Regions from separate parts of the Ammoniphilus soli genome, predicted to be linked through region 2. Evidence: a T-box and tRNA genes for the amino acid it is inferred to sense, from the RefSeq annotation. Region 2 holds a T-box; the other regions hold tRNA genes.
What was found. The T-box of region 2 lies ahead of ABLT31_RS18740 (valine--tRNA ligase). A T-box ahead of a tRNA ligase gene usually reads a tRNA of that ligase, here a tRNA-Val.
Positions count from the first base shown of each region.

Region 1: it encodes a tRNA-Val, which carries the amino acid that the T-box ahead of ABLT31_RS18740 (valine--tRNA ligase) is inferred to sense. The anticodon was not compared.
Region 3: it encodes a tRNA-Val, which carries the amino acid that the T-box ahead of ABLT31_RS18740 (valine--tRNA ligase) is inferred to sense. The anticodon was not compared.

Region 1 is NZ_JBEGDL010000013.1:96,481-102,706, forward strand. Features, by position in the region: gene ABLT31_RS22760 (hypothetical protein) at 470-754, opposite strand; gene ABLT31_RS22765 (hypothetical protein) at 732-1,154, opposite strand; gene rsgA (ribosome small subunit-dependent GTPase A) at 1,712-2,797, opposite strand; tRNA gene ABLT31_RS22775 (tRNA-Ala) at 3,104-3,179, opposite strand; tRNA gene ABLT31_RS22780 (tRNA-Val) at 3,260-3,320, opposite strand; RNA gene ffs (signal recognition particle sRNA large type) at 3,332-3,597, opposite strand; RNA gene ssrS (6S RNA) at 3,617-3,806, opposite strand; tRNA gene ABLT31_RS22795 (tRNA-Arg) at 3,822-3,900, opposite strand; RNA gene rnpB (RNase P RNA component class B) at 3,925-4,403, opposite strand; gene ABLT31_RS22805 (DUF3237 family protein) at 4,696-4,932, opposite strand; gene ABLT31_RS22810 (substrate-binding domain-containing protein) at 4,982-5,416, shown strand; gene ABLT31_RS22815 (Uma2 family endonuclease) at 5,646-6,226, shown strand, end outside.
Region 2 is NZ_JBEGDL010000009.1:209,561-215,786, forward strand. Features, by position in the region: gene ABLT31_RS18710 (cbb3-type cytochrome c oxidase subunit II) at 1-211, shown strand, start outside; gene ABLT31_RS18715 (hypothetical protein) at 230-310, shown strand; gene ABLT31_RS18720 (cbb3-type cytochrome oxidase assembly protein) at 348-488, shown strand; gene ABLT31_RS18725 (c-type cytochrome) at 506-913, shown strand; gene ABLT31_RS18730 (ABC transporter permease) at 1,226-2,425, shown strand; gene ABLT31_RS18735 (ABC transporter ATP-binding protein) at 2,431-3,093, shown strand; T-box leader at 3,152-3,393, shown strand; gene ABLT31_RS18740 (valine--tRNA ligase) at 3,444-6,101, shown strand; gene ABLT31_RS18745 (bifunctional folylpolyglutamate synthase/dihydrofolate synthase) at 6,205-6,226, shown strand, end outside.
Region 3 is NZ_JBEGDL010000013.1:55,938-62,163, forward strand. Features, by position in the region: gene ABLT31_RS22500 (hypothetical protein) at 288-932, shown strand; tRNA gene ABLT31_RS22505 (tRNA-Asn) at 1,405-1,479, shown strand; tRNA gene ABLT31_RS22510 (tRNA-Ser) at 1,487-1,575, shown strand; tRNA gene ABLT31_RS22515 (tRNA-Gly) at 1,577-1,652, shown strand; tRNA gene ABLT31_RS22520 (tRNA-Val) at 1,662-1,738, shown strand; tRNA gene ABLT31_RS22525 (tRNA-Ala) at 1,966-2,041, shown strand; gene ABLT31_RS22530 (hypothetical protein) at 2,233-2,472, opposite strand; gene ABLT31_RS22535 (2OG-Fe(II) oxygenase) at 3,061-3,717, shown strand; gene ABLT31_RS22540 (SDR family oxidoreductase) at 4,077-4,925, opposite strand; gene uxuA (mannonate dehydratase) at 4,919-5,998, opposite strand; gene ABLT31_RS22550 (zinc-binding alcohol dehydrogenase family protein) at 6,035-6,226, opposite strand, start outside.

The DNA of each region.
Region 1 (6,226 bases), on a different contig from region 2:
CGCAATAGTTTCGTATAATTCAGTCTATGAATCTATTTTGTATAAGTAATAGACTACTGCATCGAGATTTGAATAAAAGGCTATGAAACAATTACAGATTTAGGATGCGAAGGGGTTCCAGACCTTATCGCGGAAGTGTTATCCCCTTCAACCGCTAAGAAAGAGAAAGGAGTCAAGAAACGATTATACGAATGAGCGGGAGTTAAAGAATATTGGATCGTTGACCCTTTTAATCATACGATAGAGGTATACAGCAGCTTATCCGATGGGGGAAAGTTTGGGGAAGCCACATTGTATGGGCCTGAAGATGAGCTCAAAGTGGAAATGCCGGAAGGTCTTGTCATGGACCTAAGTGCAATGTTTATCTGACCAGTCAAGGCTATTTTCGCAAAGAAAAGCCAAGAGGCCGAACTCGAGTACCGTTCGACCTCATTAGCCTTATAACCAGTCTTTATGCGCAATTATCTTTTTATGTAAGATTAATAAAGTCTGTTGTTCCCGTAAACAATTCTAACTCTTTCGCTACTGCCAGCTGCATCTTTTCCCCACATTTCTCACTGCATATCGCAAAAATTCCATCTTGTCCACTTTTCTTTGCCTCTGCCCCCTCTGCCGTAACAATGAGTGGAACACTTGTTTTTCTTGAAGTTAAATAAACTGAAGTAATTTGGCCGCCTAGTTCGTTGAAATCGACATTTGGTCTAAACTTAACACTTAATCCAAAACAGGGTTTATTTTCTCCTATTTTTTTCATACACCATGCGCAGCGAAGCATGAGCAACACCCCTACTTTTTGATAGATAATGCTGAATTGAAATGAATCTTATATAAAAAATAATAACATCAAGAGCACTCATATCACCAGCATTTACCAAAAGCGTCGTGTATTCCATGCAGTAGAAACCAAGCATCACTTGGGTATTCGATTCTCCTTTCCTAGAATATTTCCTTCTTAAACAATAAAACCTGCCAATTGAATTAGCTGGATTGTAGGAATAGAAGGTGACATTTATCTTTTTACTATTTAACATTTTGTTAATATTACATTTAGTATTTAATATGGCATTAAGTGAGGAACGGAGTGCATGATATCCATATTTGCCTTCTAATTCACGCTCTCCCAAAATTGAGCGGCTGCTTTGGATAGGGCTCATCTTTTAATTTTACAATAAGATCATACAATACCCAAAAATCTTTCAGCGCTGGGAATATAAAATGGAAGAGGAATCTAATGTGAACTGCTGAAATGAAAATACCCCTGAACTCCATCGCATTGGAATTCAGGGCTTGATAGGAAGTTAAGTAGGGTTTTGTCCATTCATAAAGCTGGTTATACATAATCCACAATACGGCAAACACAATCGTAGCAAACAACTCACTGGTAAATAAACTAAACAACTTGTTCTTAACCTTTTTGTGCATTAAATCACCTTTTTTACTATCGACTGGTTGCTGTTGATCGATGTGTCAGAGGCATTAGCTTCGTTTCCCGACAGTGCGGATCTTCAACAGCTCCTATTTTTTCTCCATCAGGCGTTAAGCTAGATTAATCATTTTTTTCCATTGCGAAGTCAGTCGTAACACAAGGACATTATTTGAACATGGAGTTTGTTGCCGAAGGGGTAGAAAATGAACAGAACCTTCTGCAAAATAAAGTGCCGGCTCCAAATGGAGCCGGTCTAAAATAAAAAATGATCATTACATGGAATAATCAACGCCTCTTGTTCTTATTCTTTTCTCTCAAGAACTTCCTGGCATTTTTCATGCCTCCCATGCCGCCAAACATTTCATTAATCTTTTCTTTTTCAATCATCTTAGAATTCAAGCCATCATACTTCGCTTCCTTTTTGAGTTTCCGGAAGCTTTCTAGCCTTTCCGCAGACAACGTGCCAAACCTTATCGCTTCTTGCACGGCGCAGTTAGGCTCACTTTCATGGGAACAATCGTTAAACGCGCATCGGGAAGCAAGGTCGTCAATGTCCGCAAAGGATTTTGAGAAATCGGCATGAATCACACCAAGCTCACGCATTCCAGGCGTATCAATGACTACGCCACCTTCCGGAAGGATCATTAACTCGCGTCGGGTTGTCGTGTGCCTGCCCTTATCGTGATCGCCCACTTCATTGGTTTTCAATTCGTTTCGGCCGAGAAGACGATTAATTAAAGTGGATTTCCCAACTCCAGAAGATCCTATAAACGCAACGCTCTTGCCATGAGAAAGATATCTTTTTACCGATTGGTATCCATCAACGGACATGCTTGTGGTGACAAGCACATCTACACCTATCGCAATCGATGAAATCACGCAAAGCTTTTCCTCAAGATCCTCGCAGAGATCTGATTTTGTAAGTACAATCACCGGCACGGCCCCGCTATCCCAACCGATGGACAAATAGCGCTCTAGTCTGCGAAGATTGAAATCCTGGTTAAGGGACATACAGATGAAAACAATATCCATATTAGCTGCGACAATTTGCGCAGCGGTGGCCTTACCTGCCACGTTTCGCACAAAAGCACTTTTTCTGGTTAGGAAATGGTGAATGATTCCATAACCTTGGCAAGGATCTGTTCGGTCCACCATTACAAAATCTCCAACAGCAGGGTATTCGTAACGTTCAGTAGCTGTATGTCGGAGCTTTCCGGATATCTTAGCCGTTATCTCACCTTTATCCGTAAAGACCCTATATAAATCTTTAGCTTGGGACGAAATTCTGCCTATATGAAGATCTTTATATTTACTGGACTCCTGTATAAAATGTTCAGTCAGCCCAAGTTTTTTCATATCTGTAGGATTCAAGTGGTTTCCTCCTTAAGTTTGGATGAAACTTTTGGGAGGATTTATGCAATAATTATTTTGCATATCCCTCCCCGTCTCCTACAATCTCAGCCATTCTCCTGCTCATCATCCATCAACATCTCCTTTCAATTCCATTGCCGCAAGGGCTGAATTCATTTTACCAAATATTGTTCGTCTTATGAAGAATCCTGATCCGATCCATTCATACGATTAAAGCCGCTCTAAAATTATAAGCTGCTTTTTTTCCCGATATACAGCAAAAAGAGTCTCCTGAAAAATCAAGAGACTCTCAAAAAATACTATGTATGGTGGAGCATAGCGGGATCGAACCGCTGACCTCTACACTGCCAGTGTAGCGCTCTCCCAGCTGAGCTAATGCCCCATTTTAATGTGCCATATGGCACCAATCTATGATAAACTTCTTTCGAAGTGAAGCGGAAAGTTAACTCAATGAGGTTATATTGGTGGACGATAATGGATTACGATGTCAACGTAGCGCTCTAACCAACTGAGCTAATCGTCCTGTTTAAAACACCGTGCACCCATCTTAGATACGAATAACCAAGCGTTACTTGTGTAAGTTAGCTCAAACCAGGCTACCCCACGGCACATAGAAGGCTCCACTTATGGCTGCTTCCTTCCGGACCTGACCAGGTTCATGGGTTTCCATTGCGTTGGACCCGATTCTCAACACTACTCTCACAAGGCAGACCTCACCTATTCGCACCGCAGATGGGAATTCAACCCCGCTAAGGCGGATTGCGGGTTACAGGGCACCGCCAACTCCCCATCTAGCACGGTATGTATTTGTTTAAAGAAGTATGTCCCACAGATGCCGTTTTCTCTAATTGTTTTTTCAACCCGCGCTCTCGCAGGTGGGTTTCCGCAAGCTGACCTCTCCGCGATCCCAGTCCAAGGAGTGGGCATGGCGTTGTGTCAACAAATTTAAGAATCCCTAAAAAACAGTACGGTTTAAAACAGAAAGAGATCACGCACACCGCAGGATATGTATCCTGTTGCTTTATGGCGCGCTCGGAGGGATTCGAACCCCCGGCAAACCTGGTACCGGAAACCAGTGCTCTATCCAGCTGAGCTACGAGCGCAATCTTAAAGTTGGCACATGAAATGGCTGTAAGCCAGGTTTTGTTCCTGCGTGCTGTAACGATGCCACTCTCGCACAACAGGTGTAGTCATATGACTATCGGTTCAACACCGATCCACCCTTTTGGTTGAATTCCCTCCAGGTGGTGCCCCTACCATTCCCTATCTTGACATCAAGGGGTAAACCCTGAACTTTGATAAAATAATTTTATCAAAGTTCACCCAAAAGGTTGATGTCAAGGTAGGGAAAATTTGGGTTGCTCGCTCGTGGGGTTTACCGCGTTCCATCGCGATCCTTTCGGATTGCGCTGCGTTTCTGTGGCACTTTCAGGCTACACTCAGCATATCTCTTTTGAGACTTAGCATGATTTCACCGCCGTCAGTCGATACTAATATCGACTGACCACCCTTGCAGGTGGCACGAACACTCCGGGCATCTCAGCTCCGGGCGAGCCTGGACTTTCCTCAACTTATGCTTATACATAAGCCGCGACTACTCACCATTTCATGTTATGTAATTGTCAATGAATCAGTGATGATCGAGCTGTGATAGTTAATTTATCATATTTCTGTGCTTCATGTCATTAGTGAATGTTTTCCAGAAATCGCTGTTTTGTGTTTCTCGTTGACTTCTCAACAGCGAAATCTAATTTATCATGTTTAAATTCTAAATGCAATAGGTTGTTATTTCCAATCCTAAATAACAAAAGCAAAGTATATCCTAAATTGTATTTCAAGAAATCATGCACTCGAACAAGGGATCCCTCAAAAAAGAAGGATATTTGAGGCTACGGACTCTATTTCACTAGATAAGCATCATAAATGACGCCGCGGTCGGTCTTTGATATAACACAAGCAAACGCCACAACATGGTTCAACCAAGAATACTTCTCAGATGAAGTCTCAAAAAACAGATGTTGTTTAAAGTAATAGGAAGAAGGATCTACCGGTAGACCGGCCTTTCTTTCCTCCATAACCTCCGGGCTCTGCTGGACATAGCCTTTTAGTATAAAGGCTAATAATTGCACCGTCATCCGTTTGCAACAAATATCGGGTGTCTATTCCCTTTGTTGTTTCCTGATAATGATTCCCCGTGTTCCAGTCTGCTCCGACAGGCAGAACCGTTCCTTAATCCTGGGTCCTTCGAACTGTCCGCCTGACCTGAATGAACTTCCGGATTTACCTCGAATCAAGCATAAAATGGATCCCACTTCCCAAAAAATAGACGATCAGTGGTGGCAGGTGCGATTTTCACGTCCCCCTTTGATATTCATGGAAGTAGATCGGCCAGAAACATGCAAAGAAATGGTTATGCAAGGATTGGGTTATTGCATATTGCCAAGATACATGATAAAAAAAGAGGAATTAAGCGAGGATCTTTTTGTCCTTCCGTTAACCCAAATGGACGGCAAACCCTTCATGCGAAACCTTTGGGCCTTGTATCGCGAAGAAGACACCAATCTTACCATGGTCAAGGCGTTCGTCGATTTTCTAAAACAGCATTACAACTTAAATTAGGAACCGATATTATTAAAAAATGTTATTCTTTATTGGTCTGAATGGGGCGGGCAAAATCACCCTGCTCAAAATGATTAACGGATATTATGGCCTGATGCCGGGAACGGTGCATCCATAGAAGTTTTAGGAAAAAAGTTTGGAAGCGTTGATCCCCAGGGAGCTTCGGAAATCTTTCGGTCGGGTGAGTGTCTCTCTGGTCCCCAGGCAAGAAAAAGGGCGGTGAAATGAAGTGAATAAAAAACCAATAAATGAGCAATCAGGACCGTATACCCTTCAACAGTTCTTGAAATTCTTGAATACAACCCACGACCGTTACGAGCTGCATGAGGGATATCCCATACTTTTGACACCCGCCTCTCCTCGACATGAAGAAGTCGTGTTGAATTTAGGATCAGAAATTAGACGTTTCTTAAAAGGCGGACCTTGTCGCATTTTTGGAAGCAATCTAGCTGTTTACCTTCCATTCAATCCAGACACACCTCAATACTATTTGCCTGATATATCTGTGATCTGCGACTCCTCCAAACTAAAACAGGATGGATGTTACGGAGCTCCAGACCTCGTTGTGGAAGTTCTTTCACCCAACACGGCCCGAAATGATAGGCTTTCCAAATACCACTGGTATGAAAGATCAGGGGTTCGAGAGTATTGGATTGTCGACTCTAACGACTGTTGCATTGAAAAGTACGTCTTAACCGCTGGGGAATTTGTACGTGAAGATGTTTACGACTCAGATCATGATTTAGTTTCCACCATCTTTCCTGAGATCAACATTCATCTTCACGATATATTCTTTTCACTTGAAACAGA
Region 2 (6,226 bases):
TCGTGAAGGATGTAACACTTGTCATACTCAGGTCGTTCGACCAGTTAAAGCGGACTTGGCAATGAATATCGGGCCAGTTACTGTACCAGGAGACTATCAAAATGATGAACCGCACTTATGGGGTTCCAACCGGGTAGGTCCGGATCTGATGTGGGTAGGGGCGCGTACAAGTGCTGAATGGAACTTGGCTCACTTGAAAAACCCTCAATAAATTGTTCCGGGCTCGATAATGCCCAAGTATGACTACTTAAGTGATGAAGATTTAAATGATCTCGTTTCCTATTTAATGAGTTTAAAGCCTGCACAATAAGAAATCGCAGGAATTTCAGCGAGAAGGAGGAAAAAATATGAGTTTGAGTTCGTTGCTGCTCATCACGGTTATGGCGACCTTTTCGTTTTCTGCCATTCTCATGTATTTTGGAGCCAAAAGAATGGGCCAGTTTGAGGATGTAGAAGGGATTAAATACAGAATGCTTGAAGACGAATAGTAAGGGGAGGAACTGTCATGGCTAACAACCATCATAAAGATGAACATGTAGATGTGGTTAACGGGATGAAGCAAGGGCACGGAAAAATCCCGAAAGTACTCATTTTTGTATATACGGCATTAGGTGTATGGGCGGTCATGTATGCTTTATTGGCCGGTCCGCTCGATGAGCGGGATACGATGGCAGCACCTGCCGGAGTTAGTGCCGAAGCTGGCAAAGCACAAGCCGGCCAATGCTTGGCCTGTCATGGTGCAGACTTGACTGGCGGTATCGGACCGTCTCTTGTAGGTGTTATTGATAGGCTTGGCGAAGATGAATTCAAAAATGTAATGAAGAATGGCCGGAATTCCATGCCAGCTCTTGGAGCGGCATGGACGGATGACCAGATGGGTTCTATGATCGAATACTTGAAAACTGTAAAGTAGGAAGAAGGGGACAGTTTTGTCCCCCCTTGCCTATCCATTAGTCATTTACACAGATGTCAAAATAAAATGTTGGGCATCTGTTTGAGGGGCTAAACACAAGGAATGGTGGCGAGATCATGCTAAGCAATGTTCAGATTATTTATCATATCCTATGGACTATTGTAGTCATCTGGATTATCTCCATCACCGTTTACACGATTAATAGAAGAGACCTGTAAGGGGCTTGGCAGAAATTACTTTGTCGAGTTTCCTCTATATTTATCTTTGTAATCCTAGAGATGGTGTTTAAGGGGTGAGGAAAAGTTGAATCGAATGCTGGTCATAGCTTGGAGGAATCTAAAGCGAAAAATATCGCGGACATTACTTTTGGCGGGAAGTGCAGGCTTAACAGCCTTTATTTTATTTGCAAGCTATTTTTTTGTGCATTCCATGGAACGAAGCATTGAAGCGAGCTCCAGTCGTTTAGGAGCGGACCTGCTGGTTGTACCGAAAGGCTTTGGAAATCAGGCGGGGGATTTGATTATTTCCGGAAACGCGACGCCATTTTATATGGATAAGCAAGTCTTAGATCGTATCGAATCCATACCTGAAGTCGAAAAAGCAACAGCCCAAATTTACTTGGAGACCGTTTCGACGGTTTGCTGCCGTACCCAAGGGGACTTTCCGATTGTTGCTTTTGATCCCATAACCGATTTTACGCTGAGACATTGGATGGCTAATAAAAAGGAATTAGGTAAATATGATATCCTGATTGGTTCTGCCGCAGGCGGTGAGAACTTTTTATTCCACTATGACAATGAATATGTGGAAGAGTGGGTAACCTTGTTTGGGAAAGATTTTTCTGTAAAAGGGGTCATGTTCCCAACGGGAATGGGAACAGATAATACGATTTTCATGCACATGGATGCCGCGCACGAGCTGAATGGAAAAGAGGGCTCCGGTCTGAAATTTCCCCAAGGCCAAATTTCCATTGTCTTAGTCAAAACGGACCCAGGGATGGAAAGCTTCGTCAAGAGAGAAATTGAAAAGTTAAATGCGGAAGTGGACGTGGCGCAAGGAAAAGGCCTGCAAGAATTAATCAGCACGCAAATCTTTCCTGTGAAATTATTAAGCTATTTGATGATTGTACTGGTTTTAGTGATGAGCTCGCTTCAGGTTGCCACGATGTTTACGGCATTAATCAGTGAAAGGCGCAAGGAAATTGGCATGCTGCGAGCGATGGGAGCAACAAGGGGCGCAACCTATCGGTTGCTGCTGCTGGAGGCAGGGATGGCCTCGTTGATGGGGGCCAGCATCGGTTCCCTGATGTCCGCGGCTGGTCTGTACGATAATCGAATCCTAATCATGCAGGTATTGCAGCTGCCTCTGTTGTTCCCTGACTGGGCTTCCGGTTTGGTGATTGGCTTAGGTACGACTGCGGTAACGGTTGGAATATCGGTATTGGCCGCGTTTTTTCCTATTCGAAGCACGATTAAAATGGAACCATATGAAGCGATACGGGAAGGGGAGTAGCCCTTATGATCCGACTGGAAAAAGTGAAAAAAAGCTATCGTTTAGACCGTGATAGATGGATTCATGCTTTAGAAGACATCACGGTAGAGATAGAAAAGGGAGAGTTCCTTTCCATTGTGGGGCCTTCCGGCAGCGGGAAATCAACTTTTTTAGCGATAGCTGGCTTGATTGACCGACCATCGGAAGGGAAGGTATGGTTTGATGGCCGGGACGTTACGACGTTATCTGATGCTCAAAGAGCAGGGATTCGTTCGCAAAAATGCGGCTTTGTTTTTCAGTTTCCCAGCTTGATTCCTACCTTAACTTCTTTGGAAAATGTGATGTTGCCTAAGACCATTGCGGGTCGCTATGAAGCAGCGGATGAGGGGCAAGCGTCAGCTCTATTAGAAAAGGTAGGTCTAGCGGACAAGGCTGAGCATTTACCTTTTCAATTGAGCGGCGGGGAACAGCGGAGAGTGGCTATGGCCAGAGCTTTAATGAACGATCCCGAAGTCGTGTTGGCCGATGAGCCCACGGGGGCACTGGATCAGGAAAATGCCATGATTATTTTAGACGTCTTTAAACAGCTAAACAAAGAAGGTAAAACCATCCTTATGGTGACTCATGATCGGGAGCTTGCTCTGCAGGGACAGCGAATGATTCGAATTGAAAAAGGCAAAGTGGTTTAATTCATCCTGCTCTTGTCTAAGCTGATAGTAATTTGGTAAAATAGGTTCAGTTTTATAGCAGATGACGCTGAGTGGGAAGATTAGGCAGTGAAGCCATCAAGAGAGAGGAGTCCTTGGCTGGGAGACTTCTTTGGATTGTAGCTGCTGAAGGTAGCCCAGGAGTTTTCCTTCTGAAAGTATGCACGATTAGGAAGGAACGGTTCCCAACCGTTAACAGGGTTAAGGGAGCATTGCTTCATGGCCTGGATGGCATGAGCATTGCTAACAAAGGTGGTACCGCGAGCTTCTTTCGTCCTTTGGATGGGAGAGGTTTTTTCATTTTTATACAGGTGTGCAGGAGGGATTTTAAGATGTCGGAGCATCAAACAAAGGAAATGCCAACCAAATACGACCCGAAGGAAACCGAGGGAAAATGGTATACTTATTGGCTTGAAGGAGATTACTTCAAAGCCGAGCGAAATGCGGAGAAAACACCTTTTACAATTGTGATTCCACCTCCGAACGTAACAGGGAACTTACATATCGGTCATGCTCTAAACAATACATTGCAGGATATTTTGATTCGTGCCAAACGCATGCAGGGATTCGATGCGCTGTGGCTGCCGGGGATGGACCATGCAGGGATTGCCACTCAAGCTCGCGTAGAAGCTATGCTTCGAGAAGAAGGAACATCCCGTTATGACCTTGGTCGGGAGAAGTTTGTTGAAAAGGTTTGGGAATGGAAAGAGAAGTATGCAGGAGTTATTCGTCAGCAATGGTCTAAGATGGGCTTGTCCCTGGATTACTCCCGCGAGCGTTTCACCCTCGACGAAGGCTTGTCCAATGCGGTCCGCGAGGTATTTGTTCGTCTCTATGAGAAGGGTCTGATTTACCGCGGGGCCTATATTATTAACTGGGATCCGCAAACGCGGACAGCCCTTTCGGATATCGAAGTGGAATATAAAGAGGTTAAAGGTGCTCTTTATCACCTTCGTTACCCTCTTAAAGATGGAACTGGACACATCGAAGTGGCTACTACCCGTCCGGAAACGATGCTCGGGGATACGGCTGTTGCTGTCCATCCTGAGGATGAGCGCTATCAGCATCTCATTGGGAAAACGGTCATTTTGCCGATCGTCGGTCGGGAAATTCCGATTGTAGCGGATGATTATGTAGATAAAGAATTCGGTAGCGGAGCCGTAAAAATTACACCTGCACATGACCCGAATGACTTTGAATTAGGGAACCGCCATCAGTTGGAGCAAATTCTAGTGATGGATGAAACGGGGACAATGAATGACAATGCAGGCCCATACCAAGGACTGGACCGATTCGCTTGCCGCAAGAAAATCGTTGCTGATCTTCAGGAGCAAGGGATTTGCTTCAAGATTGAAGAACATATTCACCAAGTGGGTCATAGCGAACGCAGCGGAGCGGTAGTTGAGCCGTATCTTTCGACTCAATGGTTTGTAAAAATGGGACCGTTGGCAGAAGAGGCGATCAAACGTCAAAAGGAGGAACAGAAGGTTCAATTTGTTCCGGATCGTTTTGAAAAAATTTACTTGCACTGGATTGAGAATATCCGCGACTGGTGTATTTCTCGTCAGCTGTGGTGGGGACATCGAATCCCTGCGTGGTACTGTGGGGATTGTGGAGAGATGACGGTGTCTCGTGAAGATATTCATGCTTGTCCCAAGTGTGAAAGCAAAAGTCTTCAACAGGACAACGACGTCTTGGATACCTGGTTCAGTTCGGCTCTTTGGCCTTTCTCTACCCTAGGCTGGCCGGATCAAACCGAAGATATGAAGCATTTCTACCCAACCGATGTGCTGGTTACGGGTTACGATATCATTTTCTTCTGGGTTGCTCGAATGATGTTCACTGCCCATGAATTTACCGATCAAAATCCGTTCAAAAACGTTTTAATTACCGGATTGGTTCGCGATGCAGAAGGACGGAAGATGTCCAAATCGCTTGGAAACGGCGTGGATCCAATGGAAGTCATTGAACAATATGGTGCGGATGCGATGCGTTTTATGCTGGCAACAGGGAATACGCCAGGGAATGACCAGCGTTTCCGTTGGGAGCGCGTAGAGGCAGCCCGTAACTTTGCCAATAAAATATGGAATGCATCTCGATTCGCGTTAATGAATCTTGAGGGAATTACAGTGGAGGATATTGACTTGTCTGGCCCATTAGGAACAACAGATAAGTGGATTCTTACACGTTTGAACGAAACGGTTGAAGGGGTTACAAGGCTGTTAGAGCAGTTTGAATTTGGTGAAGCAGGACGTACGCTGTATAACTTTATTTGGGATGATCTTTGCGATTGGTATATTGAGATGGCAAAGCCTCATTTATACGGAGAAGATGCGGCAGCCAAGAAAACTACCCAATCGGTTCTTTCCCATGTACTGGAGCAAACGTTGCGCTTATTGCATCCGTTTATGCCGTTTATTACGGAAGAGATCTGGCAGCATTTGCCTCATCAAGGGACAAGCATTACAGTTGCACAATGGCCTACAGTGAATGAGCAGTTGCATTATCCGGATTCTGTGAAGCAAATGAGCTTGCTCATGGACGTCATTCGGAATGTGAGAAACATCCGTGCAGAAATGAATGTTCCTTTAAGCAAAAAAATCGAGCTAATGATCAAGCCGACCAATGAGGAGGCACTGTCTCTTCTGCAGCAAGGAGAGGGATACATTCGCCGTTTCTGTAATCCTGAGAAGCTCGAAATCTCCTTGAACTTGTCTACTCCTGAAAAAGTTGTTTCGGCGGTGGTAACGGGTGCCGAAATTTACTTGCCGCTTGCAGGCTTGATTGATCTAGATAAGGAAATTGCTCGTCTAGAAAAAGAGGCAGAGAATTTGCAAAAAGAAGTAGAGCGTGTAGAAAAGAAATTGAGCAACCAAGGCTTCTTAGCCAAAGCGCCGGAGCAAGTAGTCGAAGAGGAGCGGGCGAAAGGCCGGGATTACCAAGAAAAGCTTGAGACTGTGAAGTCTCGCATTGCCGAGTTAAAGAGCTAAAGAAAAAGGGCGAAGATGACAGAGGGATCAGGTTGTCTCTCTGTCATCGCTTGGATTAGAAGAACATATAATTAATAGGACTGGGTTGAAATGAGGGTGGACGATGAGGCAATTTGAAGAGGCGG
Region 3 (6,226 bases), on a different contig from region 2:
GAGATGATCCTGCCGGGTTGCAGGAATAATATTGAAACAGCCCCACAATCCGATTATGGACAGTGGGTTTGTAATAATTGAATTTCAGGAACAAAAAGAGGAGCCGATTTCATTACGGCTCCTTAACTATTGACTTTGCTGATAATATCTGATGATACATATAAATGCCAAATAATGATGATGTAAGATTGAATACCAATCCTGTTTTTTTATGCACATCGATAGGGATATTTAAAAGGATTTTGCTCATGCTAATAAAGTCATATAACAAAAAAGGAGCAAGATGAATGAATAAGCAAACCCGTCAGGAAGTAGATAAAGAAGCAAAGAAAATAGTACAAGAAGAAATGTCACGTGAAATTGGGGTGATCAGATCCCAATTAAATGAAATAATAGATTCCTTACATCAACAAACAAGCAATACCTTCAACCCTAATGATTTAATACAACAAATTCAGCAATTATTTGAAGAATCTCAACACCAACTTCGAGTGATGAACCAGCAACTAACTGATTTTATTCAAAAAGCGACACCGCTTTTGAACCATAGCGTTCAACAGTACAAAACCAATCCAAATATAAGTCAACAAAACACTTCAATGTCCCAGTTTTACAGTCAACATGGCAACGGACAAATGCAACAGACAAAAAGCCAAAAGAATCAAATGTCCCATCCAATCCCACAGCAAGGCTATGGGCAAAATCAATTTTCTGCTCAAAGTCAATTTAGTCAAAACATTCACCCAGCAAGAATCAACCCGACTTTTAATAACATTAGTGGACAAAGGATAATGAATCCAAACGGCCAAACTTTACCTGCTTCTTTTAATCAACTAAATAGTTACGGTACCCTAACGCCTGACTATTATGGGATTGGACAAACGAACAATCAATACCAAACTACGCAAAATTTCCAAAACCGTAATTTTTAGAAAGTCCGTGTTTAATAATTCGTGCTATAACTATCTTAACCCTCAAACAACTGAAGTCAGGGTAATCAAAATCCGGGGTCAAGAAGGCAGATCGCTACGACCCCATTCTCAACCACACCTATTATGAAATGACTGCCCATTACGGATCTGCTATTTGCCTACTCGCCTGAGAAAGCCAAAAGATAAAGCAAAGGGAAAAAATGGATTACATGAAATCAAAAAGCGCGGATATAACTCAAGCGATTCCATGGGGGCAAAGGGAAACTTACACTCCTTCCAAGAAGCCACACCATATTATGGTCGCTCTACTATGCTGCCGTTGCCATTACGCTCTTGTATCTACAGGTGTCGATTGCTCACCCTCTCCATAGAAATCTACATTTTTATTTTTCATTTACATTCATACCAAAAAATCACGTTTGATTTTAACACCATAATCTTATATAATCTTTTTTGTCAGCAAGTACAACATTCCTCAGTAGCTCAATGGTGGAGCAACCGGCTGTTAACCGGTAGGCTGGCGGTTCGAGTCCGTCCTGAGGAGCCAATATCATGGAGGAATACCGAAGTGGTCATAACGGGGCGGTCTTGAAAACCGTTAGAGTGCAAGCTCACGTGGGTTCGAATCCTACTTCCTCCGCCATGCGGACGTAGCTCAGTTGGTAGAGCACAACCTTGCCAAGGTTGGGGTCGCGAGTTCGAGTCTCGTCGTCCGCTCCAAATTAATAAGGACGATTAGCTCAGTTGGTTAGAGCGCTACGTTGACATCGTAGAGGTCGGCGGTTCGAATCCGTCATCGTCCACCATATGCTGGAATTATATCGTTGTCCTCGGAGAGGGCACCATCTGTACTCATTACCACTACGTCGAAACAGCTTCTTCGATGAAATGAGATCGTTGTACCCGAAGGGTGCACATATTATGGCAATCTTGGTAACCAATCCAGTGATTGCCACCGGCAACGGAATGCTTACCGAACGGGTCAGGTCCGGAAGGAAGCAGCCACACGTAGTTATTCCGTGTGCCACTTATTGGGGCATTAGCTCAGCTGGGAGAGCGCTACACTGGCAGTGTAGAGGTCAGCGGTTCGATCCCGCTTTGCTCCACCATACATACGATTAAAGCCGCCTAATTCTTTAGGCGGCTTTTTACTATTGGATTTACCTCTTTTTGTCACAACGTTTTCCTTGTCTAATCAAAAACAAAAAAGTCTTTATTGCATTAGCAACAAAGACTTTTTTGAACTCCAGCTCACAAATTAGAATTAGGTAATGACCTAAAAAGATTGCGATGTTTTGGATTACGCTGCATCACAGTCAAAATAACGCCAACGATCATGGATAAAAAACAGGAATACCTCAAGAAGGTAATTCTCCACACCCTGCTCAGGCTGACGAACGTAACGACAAAACCATTGATTTTGATCAATATCAATAACGAATGCATGATTTCCTGTTTGGTTTAGAACGATTTCATGAATATAATTCAAGATCTTGCCCTCCTTCAATCGATAAGCTTGTTTATCCAGGATATCTTTCATAAAAACGAAACCAATAATATTGAAATCTTCTTCTTAAAATGTTGTTATATTATATTTTATTTTACCATATAGGGACATAAAATTGTATCTAAGGACATAAAACGTCCCGATAATCACAAAAAAGGCATTGCATCACCTAAATGGAGAAATCTATCTTACCCGTGGGAGTAACATTCTTATTCATTATTCCAACTAGTCGTAATGAATAGGTTTTTTTATATTGATATGCACGTTATAAAAATAATTTCAATTACCCAATTTACGTATCTTTCATGCTCTGATAAAATCTTATCATTAGGCTGCACAAGTGACTTATTCTTCTTTGCTTTATTCCTCCCCATTCGAATTGGAAAAAAGGTAGCTTCATCAGCGATCCGATTCTTTCCCTTATTTTTAAATTACCAAATTGAATTTTGAAAGCAATTTAAAAGAGCATATGCTCAAATGGTTAAGGAAGTTGATGCATCAACATCTTAGTTATAATTCTTAATTTTGAGGTGATATATGAAAAAGAAACTTACAAATTTTACAGATGAAAAAGTAGCGATTTCTGCCGCGTTGGAGCACTGCGATTCGCCAAATCCAGTCATGAGCGGAGATGCTAGCGAGTTAACGATTAAAGAACAAACCATCTTTAATCACATTGGAAATAAAATAAAAACAGAAGATAGAGAGATTAACATCATTGCTAGAATAGATGAACCACTCATCGTCATTTTAGGTAATGTTTTAAGTGCCGAAGAATGTGATGAGCTCATTAGAATGTCAAAAGAGAAAATGGAGCGTTCAAAAATTGGTGCGTCACGTGATGTAAATGAAATAAGAACAAGTAGTAGTATGTTTTTTCAAGAAGGTGAAAATGACCTGATTACTAGAATTGAAAAAAGAATATCCTTTATCATGAATATACCTATTGAACATGGAGAAGGGCTGCAAATTCTTAATTATCAAATGGGTCAAGAGTATAAAGCTCATTTTGATTTTTTCTCATTAACAAATAAAACAGGAAATAATCCTAGAATCAGCACACTCGTCATGTACCTAAATGATGTAGAGCATGGTGGAGCAACTTTTTTTCCAAAACTTAATTTTTCCGTATCTCCACATAAAGGTATGGCGGTGTATTTCGAATACTTCTATCAGGATCAGAATTTAAATGATTTAACTTTTCATGGTGGCGCACCCGTTATAAATGGGGAAAAGTGGGCTGCAACACAATGGATGAGAAGACAAAGATTTGCATAAAAAGGCTTGGGGAATAAGTCACGTAAACTGCAAGTTAAATTTCGCGTATAAACATCAGCCTATGCACTCATTTTAGTATTACCACCGAGTTTTTCGGGTTTTGATTGATCGCTCACTACATCTCGAGTTGCCATAACAAATAAAAAGGGATAGATAGTCTATCCCTTACTTTGATCTAAAACTTTTCTAACTACAATCTTGCCAATGGTCATGAATTCTTTTCACACCACATCTTCCAATTGACCAACAAACGCCCCTCACAATATAAGAGCATGGTATAACGACATAGCATCCTTTTGGTTGTTAAACACAAAAAAGGAATGGGTACTTTTCGTCCCAATCCTCCATATCAATCCTAATTAAACTCCGGAATAAGCCATGAAGCCGCCATCAACCGGAATGGTAACTCCGGTTACAAAACCTGACATATTCTCATCCGCTAACCACAACAAGGTTCCCAGGAGATCATCAGGATGCCCGAACCTTCTCATCGGAGTATGAGAAATGATTTTATTAGATCTTTCTGTTAAAGAACCGTCTTCGTTCTTTAATAGATTTCTGTTTTGTTCTGTCAAGAAGAATCCCGGTGCTATCGCATTGACTCTGATCCCCACTTCAGCCATGTGAACGGCTAACCATTGTGTGAAATTGTCTATTCCTGCTTTAGCAGCACTATAGGCTGGAACTTTCGTCATTGGGCTTGGAGCGCTCATGGATGACATATTGATGACAATGGCTCCCTTTTTGTTGATCATCCTTTTGGTGAATACTTGAGTGGGGATGAGTGTCCCAAGAATATTCAAGTTAAATACATGACCAAATCCTTCCACACTCAAATCAAAAAATGTCTTGATTTCTTTATTCTCAAGATCTTCGATCTTCAAGGTTTCATTCGTAGTCACACCGTTCGGATGGTTTCCTCCCGCTCCGTTGATCAAAATGTCACAAGCTCCAAACGCATTGAAAATCATTTCTTCTGCACCCTTTACACTTTCTGCTTCTAGCACGTTGCAGGAAACGGCCAGCGCTTCACCGCCTGATTGCCTGATTTCTTCTGCTACCTTTTCTCCCTTTTCTGCCGTTCGGTTAAGAATGGCTACCTTGACTCCCTGTCTGCCCAGCTCTTTAGCCATAGCACTGCAAAGGACTCCGCCTCCGCCCGTGATGACTGCTACTTTGCCTTTCAGGTTTTCATTGATTCCTAGCATGTCCTGTCCTCCTTCTTAGCTCTTTCCAATGCATCCCAAATGCCCCATAAGTACATAATTCCCATAGCTCGGTCATAAAGTCCATAGCCTGGCCGGCATTCCTCATCCCAGATATGTCTTCCGTGATCCGGTCTGGCATAACCGGTAAACCCATTGTCATGGTAAGCTTTGACGATCTCAACGATATCAACGGAGCCATCGGTTGTTCTATGGGAGGTTTCGATAAAATCGCCATTTTCATAGACCCTTACATTGCGAATATGGGCAAAAGGAATTCGATCGGCGAATTCTCTTACCATCTCCGCTACATTGTTATTGGGATTGGCGCCTAAAGAACCGCTGCAAAGCGTTACGCCATTGTATGGATTGTCTACGAGTTTCAGGAATCTCCTAATATTCTCTTGGCTTGTCATGATTCTTGGCAAACCGAAAACCGACCAAGGCGGATCATCCGGATGGATGGCCATTTTAATATCGTTTGCCTCAGCTACTGGGATTATCTGCTCTAAGAAATATTGCAAGTGATTCCATAAATCTTCTTCCGTTACATTCTTATATGCTCCGAAAAGATCAGTAAGATGCTTTAATCTCTCCGGCTCCCATCCGGGCATGGTAAACTCGGGATTGTCTGCAATTTTTCGAACCAGCTCGATCGGATCCATATTTTCAATCTTTGCTTTTTCATAGAAAAGCGCAGTCGATCCATCTTCCAATTTTTTGAATAAATCGGTTCGAATCCAATCAAAGACAGGCATAAAATTGTAGCAAATCACCTTTACGCCGACCTTTGCCAGCTTTTCAATCGTTCTCTTGTAGTTGTCGATATATTTATCTCTCGTTGGCAGCCCCAGCTTGATATCTTCGTGCACATTCACGCTTTCCACGACATCGATGTGGAATCCATGCTTATCCGCCAGATTTTTGACCTCAATGATTTTCTCCATAGGCCACTCTTCCCCTGCCGGAACATCATGAAGAGCCCAGACAATCCCCTCTACGCCAGGAATATGTTTAATATGATCAAGCGGAATGCGATCATTTCCTTCGCCAAACCATCTAAATACCATTTTCATCGCTTGGTACCTCCATAAGAAAAATTAAAGCTTCTATTAATATTCCAAAACAATTTTGGTTACTTCATTCGGGAAATTTTTAGCCGTTTGAAGAGCTTTTTCGATTTGCCCAAACGGCATGATCTGGGTAATAAAAGCTTTTGCTACATCCGGGTTTGAATGAAGAAATTGAATGACTTCCGGAAATTTATTTACACTATGTCGTGTTCCATGAATTTCCACATCTTT